DNA from 3 places in the Burkholderia sp. MSh2 genome. Region 3 is predicted to be linked to each of the others. Evidence: predicted binding sites of a transcription regulator. Region 3 holds the regulator's gene; each other region holds the start of a gene.
The links. Region 3 encodes FliA, which starts transcription of late flagellar genes. Its sites were predicted from a motif close to CTAAAGTTTNNNNNNNNNNNGCCGNTA; they were not measured.
Positions count from the first base shown of each region.

Region 1: fliS (flagellar export chaperone FliS) is a predicted target of FliA. The motif match lies at 1,933-1,959, and genes of this name have one in related genera.
Region 2: flgK (flagellar hook-associated protein FlgK) is a predicted target of FliA. The motif match lies at 1,607-1,633, and genes of this name have one in related genera.

Region 1 covers NZ_JPGM01000127.1:811-4,081, reverse strand. Annotated here, with positions in the region: gene fliF (flagellar basal-body MS-ring/collar protein FliF) at 1-1,201, opposite strand, end outside; gene fliE (flagellar hook-basal body complex protein FliE) at 1,450-1,794, shown strand; gene fliS (flagellar export chaperone FliS) at 2,034-2,468, shown strand; gene GQ57_RS37720 (flagellar protein FliT) at 2,465-2,797, shown strand; partial or broken gene fliK (flagellar hook-length control protein FliK) at 2,928-3,271, shown strand, end outside.
Region 2 covers NZ_JPGM01000056.1:14,641-17,911, forward strand. Annotated here, with positions in the region: gene flgK (flagellar hook-associated protein FlgK) at 1-1,550, opposite strand, end outside; gene GQ57_RS28800 (flagellar brake protein) at 1,755-2,510, opposite strand; gene flgJ (flagellar assembly peptidoglycan hydrolase FlgJ) at 2,735-3,271, opposite strand, start outside.
Region 3 covers NZ_JPGM01000004.1:52,288-55,558, forward strand. Annotated here, with positions in the region: gene ahcY (adenosylhomocysteinase) at 1-980, opposite strand, end outside; S-adenosyl-L-homocysteine riboswitch at 1,013-1,122, opposite strand; gene GQ57_RS02745 (RNA polymerase sigma factor FliA) at 1,188-1,922, opposite strand; gene GQ57_RS02750 (nucleotide-binding protein) at 1,945-2,763, opposite strand; gene flhF (flagellar biosynthesis protein FlhF) at 2,756-3,271, opposite strand, start outside.

The DNA of each region.
Region 1 (3,271 bases), on a different contig from region 3:
TGCCCATCGGCTGTTCGAGATGGCGGATCGTCTTGTCGAGCTCGTAGTTGGTCGTCTGGTCCTTGCGGTCGCTCACGGGCGTCGTCTGCGGCGCGTTCTGGCCGTTGCCGGCGACGATCGGCGCCGACGCCGGCTGCGGCGGCGTGTTCGACAGCGCGCCCGGCACGCCCGATGCGCCGCCCTGCGCGAGTTCGGTCGCGCTGCTGGTCTGCTGGCTGCGGATCGCGGTCTGCTGCGGCGTGCCGTTCGGGCCGTAGCTTTCGGACGTCTGCTCGAGCTTCGAGAAATCGAGGTCCGCGCTGACCTGCGAGCGTGCGTTGCCGGTGCCGAACAGCGGTGCGAGGATCGCGTCGATGCGCTTCTGCGTGTTGCGCTCGACCTGCTGCACGTACTTGAGCTGGCTCGCGTCGAGGCCGGATGCCGACGCGGTCTGGGTCAGCAGGTTGCCGTCCTGGTCGACGATCGTCACGTTCTTCGCGGGCATGTCGGGCACGCCGGACGACACCATCCGCGTGATCGCCTGGACCTGGCCGTCGTCGAGCACGCGGCCCGGGTAGAGGTCGACGAACACCGACGCGCTCGGCGCTTCCTTGTCGCGCACGAATACCGACGGCTTCGGGATCGCGAGATGCACGCGCGCGCCGCGCACGGCGTTGATCGACTCGATGGTGCGCTGCAGCTCGCCTTCGAGCGCGCGCTGGTAGTTCACCTGTTCGGCGAACTGGCTGATGCCGAATTTCTGGTTGTCCATCAGCTCGAAGCCGACCGAGCCGCCCTTCGGCAGCCCCATCGCGGCGAGCTTCAGGCGCGTTTCATGCACCTGGTTCGACGGCACGAGGATCGCGCCGCCGGCATCGGCGAACTTGTAGGGAACGTTTGCCTGCTGGAGCGCGGCGATGATCGCGCCGCCGTCGCGGTCCGACAGGTTGCTGTACAGCACGCGGTAGTCGGGCGTGCGGCTCCACAGTACGAGCGCGGTGATCGCGGCGATCGCGAATGCGACGGCGATCACGAACGGCAGCTTCGGGTTGCCCTTCATCCTCGAGATGCCGGGAATGCGTTCCGCGAAGCCGCCAAGTCCGAAGTCCGCGCCTGCGCCCCCCGCGCCCGGCAACGCGGCGGCCGCGGCGGCGCCGGACGCCGGGCTGGCGAGGCCCGCGCGGGCGTCTGGGTTGATCAGCGAGTTGGCCTGCGAATCCATGCGTCGAGTTTCTCCGGAGCGGTACGACTGAGCTCGCTCGGACGAGCGGGCGGACAATGACACGATGCGATTATCGTGATCCGGGCGGTGCTCCGATCGACCGAAAAGAGCGGGGTTTCCCCCGTACTTTCTCGGCTTTGACGCGCGGCGCGCTGCTATCCTTTTTCGCGATCCGGCATGGTGCGCGTGGTGCGGCGCCGGCGGATCGCCCGGTGGTCCGGGTCTCTTCTCTAGGTTTTGGGGGCAGCATGACTGCGAACGTCAGCGGAATCGGTTCGGTGTTGCAACAGATGCAGTCGCTGGCCGCGCAGGCGTCCGGCGGCGTCGGGAGCCCGACGGCGGCGCTGGCCGGCTCGGGTGCGGCCACGGCCAGCACGTTCGCGAGCGCGATGAAGGCGTCGCTCGACAAGATCAGCGGCGACCAGCAGCATGCGCTCGGCGAGGCGCAGGCGTTCGAGGTCGGTGCGCCGAACGTGTCGCTGAACGATGTGATGGTCGACATGCAGAAAGCCAACATCGGCTTCCAGTTCGGGCTCCAGGTCCGCAACAAGCTGGTGAGCGCTTACAACGACATCATGCAGATGTCGGTGTGACGGGGCGGCCTGTCGGGGAGGGGCCTCTAGGGGCGGCCCTCCAGAAATGGTCGCCCGGGGCGGTCGATCGCGGCCTCGGGGCTTGCCTGGCGGGGCGCGGCGGCCCGGCCTGACGCGCCCGCCGGAGGCGTCGCGCGCCTAAAGCTTTCCAAATCCCTTCCGATAACTCCGGAGAAGGTCGCGCCGTGCATTGCATGGCGGCGGCTCCCGTATAGCCATGGCATAACAAGGAGAAGCGCATGTTTTCCCCAGGACACGCTGGAGCCAGTGCATACGCGCGTGTCGGCGTCGAGACGGGGGTGATGGGCGCCTCGCCGCACCGGCTGATCGCGATGCTGTACCAGGGCGCGCGGCAGGCGGTTGCGCTGGCGCGCATGCATTTGCAGCAGGGCACCGTATCCGCGCGGGGCGAGGCGATCGGCAAGGCGATCCGGATCGTCGAGAGCGGCCTGAGGGCGTCGCTGAACCGTGACGCGGGCGGCCAGATCGCCGAGCGGCTCGATGCGCTGTATGCGTATATCGGCCGGCGCCTGCTCGAAGCGAACGCGCAGGCGAGCGACGCGATGCTGGTCGAGGTCGACGGGCTGCTCGCGACCCTCGAGGAAGCCTGGACGGGGATCGCACCGGAAGTCGCGCGAATGGCAGCACAACAGGCAGTGGAAGCATCACGATGAATCGCAAGGCCGAATACTTCGAACGTTACGAGGCGCTCGCCGCCGTGTCGGGCCGGATGCTGTGCGCCGCGCGCAGCGCCGACTGGAGCGCGTTGCCGGGGTTGCAGGCCGAATTCATGCAGCTGGTCGACGGGCTGAAGGAGGCCGATCCGGGCGTCGTGCTCGACAAATCGGATCTCGGCCGCAAGCTCGACCTGATCCGCCGCATCCTGGCCGACGACGCCGCGATCCGCGATCTCGCGAGCCCGGACGTCGCGCGGCTGTCCGCGCTGTTCGAGGCGCGGCGCTCGACCAAGGTATTGACCGATCTCTACCGCGCGCGCGGGTAGGGCCCGTGTCCAGGGGCACGGGCGCCGGGGCGCACGGGCCCGGCGCGGCATGCGCGCGATTCCCGCGGGCGGCGCCGGTGTGCCGTTTGCGGATTCGCAACGATGTGTCTGAGATGAGCAGGCTCCGATCATGACCGGTATCGACTCCGTTGCGGCCGCGCTGCTGGCGAGCCGCCTCGACAGCCTGCTGACCGGCACCGTGTCGGCGCCAGCCGGCAGCGGTACAACCGCGCAGGTCGGCACGCCCGGCGCCGGCGCGTCGTCCTCGCCTTCGACCGGCGGCCCGCCCGCCGCGCCGCCGGCTTCCACGCAGACTGCGCTGTCCGAAGTCGGGCGCGTGCTCGACGCGATCTCGCGTGCGGGCGGCGACGCGACCCCGGCGATTGCCGGGCGCGTGCCGCTGCTGGCCGACCCGACCGTGCTGCTGGCCGATCCGGCGGGGCCGGCCCAGGCGAGCGCAGCCGCTCCGGCCCC
Region 2 (3,271 bases), on a different contig from region 3:
ACGCCGGCCGTCAGCGTGATCGGCGAGCCGGACTGGTAATTCTGCGGGCCGGTAGTCGTCACCGGCGAGGCGGTGTTGTCGGTGACCGTGTAGGTCGGGTTGGCGGCCGTGCCGCCCATCGTGATCGTGTAGTTGTGCGGGTTGGCCGCGGCCGTCGCGCTCGTGACCGTCAGCCCGCCGATCGTGCCGGTGCCCGTGTTCGTCGTGGTCGCCGACGGTACGAACGGCGCCGCCGCCGCGATCGCCGAGCCGTTCGACGTCGCGAGGCCGAAGCCGTTCAGCGCGCCGCGCGTCGGCAGCACGGTGAACTGGTCGCCAGGTTGCATCGTGCCGGACAGCGACAGGTTCAGGCCGCCAATCTGGCCCGGCATCTGCGCGTTCGACAGCGTGCCGACCACCGCACCGCTCGCGCGATCGGTCAGCGTGTAGTTGGTGCCGTCGTACGACAGCGTGTAGTCGCTCGTGGTCGGCTGCGCCGCATTCGCGAACGATACCGACAGCGTCGCGTTGCCGGTGTTGCCCTGGTTCGCGTACGTGGCCGGCGTGCCGGTCGTGAACAGGTTGCCGCCGACGTTGCCCGACTGGTTGACGCCGAGCGCGTTCTGCGCGTTGACCTGCGCGGCGAAGCTGGTCGCGATCGCGCCGAGCTGCGCTTCGGCCGGGTCGAGCGTCTGGCTGCGGAACGCGAGCAGGCCGCCGAGCGTGCCGCCCGACAGCGACGTGCTGGACAGGGTCTGGTTCGGCCCTTGCGGGTTCGCGCCGGCGATGCCCTGCGACACGACGGTCAGCTCGCTCGGGTCGGACGGCGACGTGACGGCCGCGAGCTGGTAGCTCGTGCCGGCGACGACGAGCGGCGTGCCGCCCGCGAGAAACACGCTGTAGCCGTCGCTGTTGCTCACGACCTGCACGCCCGCGAGGTTCGACAGGTTCGACACCGCGAGGTCGCGCTGGTCCATCAGCTGGTTCGGCGGCTGGCCCTGGCTGCTCGCGGCCGCGATCTGCTGGTTCAGCTGCGCGATCTGCGCGGTGTAGCCGTTGATCTGCGTCACGGTGCTCGTGAGCTGCGTGTTCACGCTCTGGCGCAGCGCGTCGTATTGCTGGCCGGTCGCCGTGATCTGGTTCGCGAGCGTTTGCGCGTTGCTCATCGCGGTCTGCCGCACCGACGAGTCGGATGCGCTGTTCGCGACGTTCTGCAGCCCGGTGAAGTAGTTCGTGATCGAGCTCGAGATGCCGGCCGTCGGGCTGCCGACGTAGTTGTTCAGCTGCGTGACGAGCGAGTACCACGTCGACAGCGAGCCGCTCTGCGTCTGCGCGCTGTTCAACTGGTCGCTCAGGTACTGGCTGTACTGCCGCTGCACGGTGACGGTGTTCACGCCCTGCGGCAGGTAGCCGCTGCTCGTGTACTGGCCGCTTGCCTCGGCATAGACCGGACGTTCGACCGAATAGCCCGGCGTCGCGGCGTTGCTGATGTTCTGGCCGGTCGTCGTGAGGCCCCAGAGCGCAGCATTCAGGCCGCTGACGCCGAGGTTCATGAGTGTGTTGGAAGACATGCGCGATCCTGATGAGCCGGCCGCGCTGCGGCCGCCGGGTTGCGTGACTCCCGGTATAACGGCCGCGGATCGGAAAAATTGAGGAAAAAATGCGCGCGCGACGCGCGCTGGCGCGTCGCCCGTCGCAACGTCCGGCCGACGGTGCCGCGAACGCCGCGCGGGCGGCCCGGTGCGGCCCGGTGCGGGCCGGCGGCCGGGTGCGCGTCAGGCCCGCGCGAGCGAGCGGCGCTTCATCTCGAGCTGCGTGATCAGGCGCTGCAGCGTGTTCTCCGCGCTGCCCGGCAACGACATGTAGCGGAACCCGAGCTGGTAGCGCCGCGACCCGTTCGGCAGCTGCGTCGAGCGCTGCGACACCAGCTGCAGGTCGAGCGACAGCTTGCCGTGGCCGGTCAGTTCGAGCTCGACGTCGGGCAGCAGCGTGCCGACCTCGAGCGCCTCGACGCGCTCGTCGGCCGTGCGCAGCCCCACCCCGCCGAGCGACAGGTTATGCACCTCGAACAGGAAACCCTCGCCGTCCGGCAGCTTGCCGCGGCACAGGAACGGATCGACGATCGGCGCATCGACCCGGAAATACTCGCGGCGCTGGATGCACATCAGCACCTCGGGGAAATCGGCGACGAACGCCGGCAACCCCTCGTAGCGCGTCTCGCGCGGCGTGCTCGTGGTGAATTCGACGCGCACGCCCTCGGGAGCCGCCGCGAACGTGCAGTGCGACGCAGCCAGGATGCCCGCGTTCTGCTCGGCCAGCGCGCCCCAGTCGAACGTAAACGTCCGCGCGCCGACGTCGACCTCGAGCAGGCGCGTGACGAGCTGGCCGCCCGGATACTGGACGGTCAGGAAATCGCCCCGGTTCACGAGGTTGCGCAGCTGCACGCCGATTTCCAGCGGATTGCGGCGGGCATAGTCGGGCCCGGAGTGGCCTGCATCCAGGCTGGGGTCCGTCGACGTTTCGATATTCATGGCTAGCCGGTCTTTCTTTCATGGACGCGCCGGGGCAACCGGTGCGCAATAAAACCGGGCCAGAACGGGGGCCCGGTCGCAGGTCTCTCACACTTAGCGGCAGTGCTGACCGAAAGTTTAGATCGAATTGGGGATTTTTTTCGCGCAAACGTTGAAACCGCGCGCGGCGGGCTGCCGGGCGCGGTCCGAAGGAAACAACGGGCGAGTGGCCGGCGGTGCGCCCGTCAGCCGATCTGCTGCATGATCGAGATCAGCTTCTTCGCGTAATTCGGGTCGGTCGCATAGCCGGCCTTCTGCATCCCGTGCGCGAAGCCCTCGACGCTGCGGCTCGCGCTCAGCACGCCGGAGTAGCGCGGATTGTTCTTCAGCAGGTTCGCGTAGTCGGTCATCGCATGCTCGTACGAATCGTACGCGCGGAACTTCGCGACCACGCGGCGCGGCGCGCCGTTCACGTACTCGGTCGTCAGCGCCGACACCGTGCGGCCCGTCCAGCCCTTGCTGGCCTTGATGCCGAACACGTTGTAGCTCGTCGAGCCGTCGCTCGCGCGGATCTCGCGCTTGCCCCAGCCCGATTCGAGCGCCGCCTGGCCGACGATGAAGCGCGCCGGGATCCCGGTCGACGCGCTGGCCGCCTGCGCGGGGCCCGCGAGCCGGTCGACGAACGCGTCCGCGTCCTGCACGCCGCTCGCGCCCTTCAGCGGCGGCGTCAGCGCGCTGCCGCCCGAATAGCCGCGCCCGCCGGCGAGCGCGCCGTTGTTCGC
Region 3 (3,271 bases):
TCGTGGTTGATCACGTGGTAGTTGCCGGTCGCCGTCACGAAGATGTCGGCCTTGTCGGCCGCGTATTCCATCGTCACGACGCGGTAGCCTTCCATCGCCGCCTGCAGCGCGCAGATCGGATCGATTTCGGTGACCCACACGGTCGCGCCCAGACCGCGCAGCGACTGCGCGCAACCCTTGCCCACGTCGCCGTAGCCCGCGACGACCGCGACCTTGCCCGCGATCATCACGTCGGTCGCGCGCTTGATGCCGTCGACCAGCGATTCACGGCAGCCGTACAGGTTGTCGAACTTCGACTTCGTGACCGAATCGTTCACGTTGAACGCCGGGAACGGCAGGCGGCCGTCCTTTTCCATCTGGTACAGGCGGTGCACGCCGGTCGTGGTTTCCTCGGTCACGCCCTTGATGTGCGCGAGGCGCTTCGAGTACCAGTTCGCGTCGATGTCGAGGTGCTTCGCGATCGACTTGTACAGCGCGACTTCTTCCTCGTTGGTCGGCTTCGCGATCGCCGAACGGTCCTTCTCGGCCTTCGAGCCGAGGATCAGCAGCAGCGTTGCGTCGCCGCCGTCGTCCAGGATCATGTTCGCGAATTCGCCGTTCGGCCATTCGAAGATGCGGTGCGAGTACTCCCAGTACTCGTCGAGCGACTCGCCCTTGTACGCGAACACCGGCGTGCCGGCCTCGACGATCGCGGCCGCGGCGTGATCCTGCGTCGAGAAGATGTTGCACGAGGCCCAGCGGACGTCCGCGCCGAGCGCCTTCAGCGTCTCGATCAGCACGCCCGTCTGGATCGTCATGTGCAGGGAACCGGCGATGCGCGCGCCCTTCAGCGGCTGCTGCGCCTTGTATTCGTCGCGAATCTGCACGAGGCCCGGCATTTCGGTCTCGGCGATGTTCAGTTCCTTGCGGCCCCAGCCGGCCAGTGCCAGATCGGCGACGACGTAATCCTTGGAAGCCTGGGTATCGATAATGGCGTTCATCACGCCCTCCTTTCTAAAAAGTTTCTAGATTGGTGACGTGAGCGCCGTTCAGGAAGCGGGGCCGGCGCATTCGCCGGCTGCTTGGTGAAGCTTTCCGAGCCTGGCGGGCCTGGGACGGCCCGTCGCAACGCTCCTCGGAAAACGGGAAGGATTGTAGCAAATCGGCGCGCGGAATGCGCATCCGCGCGCGCGACCGCCACGAAAGGGTCAGGACTCGGCGCCGACCCACGCCTGTTCGCGCAGCCGTGCGCGCAGGCGCGCGACGGCCTGGCTGTGCAACTGGCACACGCGCGATTCGCTCACTTCGAGCACCGCGCCGATCTCGCGCAGATTCAGACCCCGCTCGTAGTACAGCGACATCAGCAGCTTCTCGCGCTCGGGCAGCCGCTCGATCGCCTCGACGAGCGCCTCGCGCAGGTGCTCGTCGAGCAGCGCCGACAGCGGGTCGGCGTGATCGACGCGGTAGCGGTCGAGAAACGGCTCGTCGTCGGCCGCGCGATCGAAATCCTCGTAGTAGATGAGCTGGCTGCCGTGCAGGTCCTGAAGCATCCCCTGGTATTCGTCGAGCGGCATGTTCAGGTGCTGCGCGATCTCGGCCTCGCTCGCCGAGCGACCGAGATGCTGCTCGACCTGGTGCACCGCCTGCTCGACCTCGCGCGACGTCTTGCGCAGGCTGCGCGGCAGCCAGTCGTTGCTGCGCAGCTCGTCGAGCATCGCGCCGCGGATGCGCTGCGTCGCGTAGGTCTCGAACTGCGCGCCCTGGTCTTCCTTGTAGCGGCCGGCGGCATCCATCAGGCCGATCATGCCGGCCTGGATCAGGTCGTCGAGATCGACGCTCGCCGGCATCTTCGCGACGAGCTGCAGCCCGAGACGACGCACGAGCGGCGCATATTGCGCGAGCACGTCGGCCTGGGACATCTTTCCTTGAGCGTTGTACATCATGGCTCTCTCCTTCCGGTGGCGCTCATGCGGCGTGTGCCGCGCCCGCCTCGTACGACGGCTTGCCGCCCGCGTGGACGGCGCGCCCCGCGCCCGGACCCGGACGCATCGGCCAGTACAGCAGATCGGCGGCAATCTGCCGGTAGTCGCGCGCGGCCGCCGACGACGGAAACGCGTCGACCGCCGCCCGCATCAGCTCGCGCGCATGCTCGACGAGCTGATCCGCGCTCACGCAGCCTGCATCGGCGATCGACACCGTCAGGTAGCGGCTCGCGACGCCCGCGAGGTTGTCGAACGCGACCTTCGCGTCCGCATGGCTGCCGACCTGGTTGGTCAGCACGCGGAACTGCGCGAACGCATGGGCGAAATGCAGCCGCTTCATGCACGCGTACGCCTCGGTGATCGCCTGCGCGGCAACCCGCGTGACGATCAGCACGTCGTGCGCCTCGCGCGCGAGCGCCGAGAACGCGCCGTCGGCGCCGAGTTGCGCGTCGACGAGGACGATGTCGGCCGGGCCGTCGATGAAGTCGCTCAGCTGCGCATCGGTATAGCCGGCGCGCGCGAACCGCGCGGCCGCGCACAGGCCGAACCCGGCCGCCACCCGCGTGCGCTCGCCTTCGCGCAGCCACGCGCCCGCAAGGGTCGCGCTGGCCGAATGCACGTCGGCGCGCTCGTCGACGACGAGCACGTCCTTGCCGAGCGACGCGAGCGCCGCCGCCAGGTTCACGACGGTGGACGTGCAGCCGACGCCCGCCGGCCCGCCCGCCACCGCAACGATCCGCGATGTGCGCCCGGCCAGCAGGCGCCGCAATCCTTCAGCCTGGTCGATGATCCGTTTATCCAAATCGCACCTCGTGCAGCTCGGCGGTGGAACGTGCGGTCAGCGCGGACAGCAGCGTCGGCATGTCCTCGTCTTGCGGGACGAAGGGCGAACCGTCGCGCGGTACGCAGAACGCGCTCTTCAGCAGGAATCGGGTCGAGGCGACGTACAGGTTCTCCGGCACCTTCTGGCCGGTCGACACGTAGTGGACCGGCAGCTTGTAGCGGATCACCGTGTCGAGCACGCCGCCGAGGTGGGTCGCCTCGTCGAGCTTGGTGAGGATGCAGCCGGCCAGATCCGGATGCTCGCCGGCGCTGCGGTAGGCCTGCACGACTTCGTTGAGCGTGTCGCCATGGCTGGTCGCGTTGAGCAGCAGCAGGCGCTGCACCGGCGCGTTCGCGCCGTGCAGCATCGCGATCTGGTCGGATACCGCGCGGTCGCGCTGGCTCATGCCGATCGTGTCGATCAGCACGATGTGCTTGTTGCGCAGCTCGGACAGCGCGAGCGCGAGATCGCCCGCATCCTTCACCGC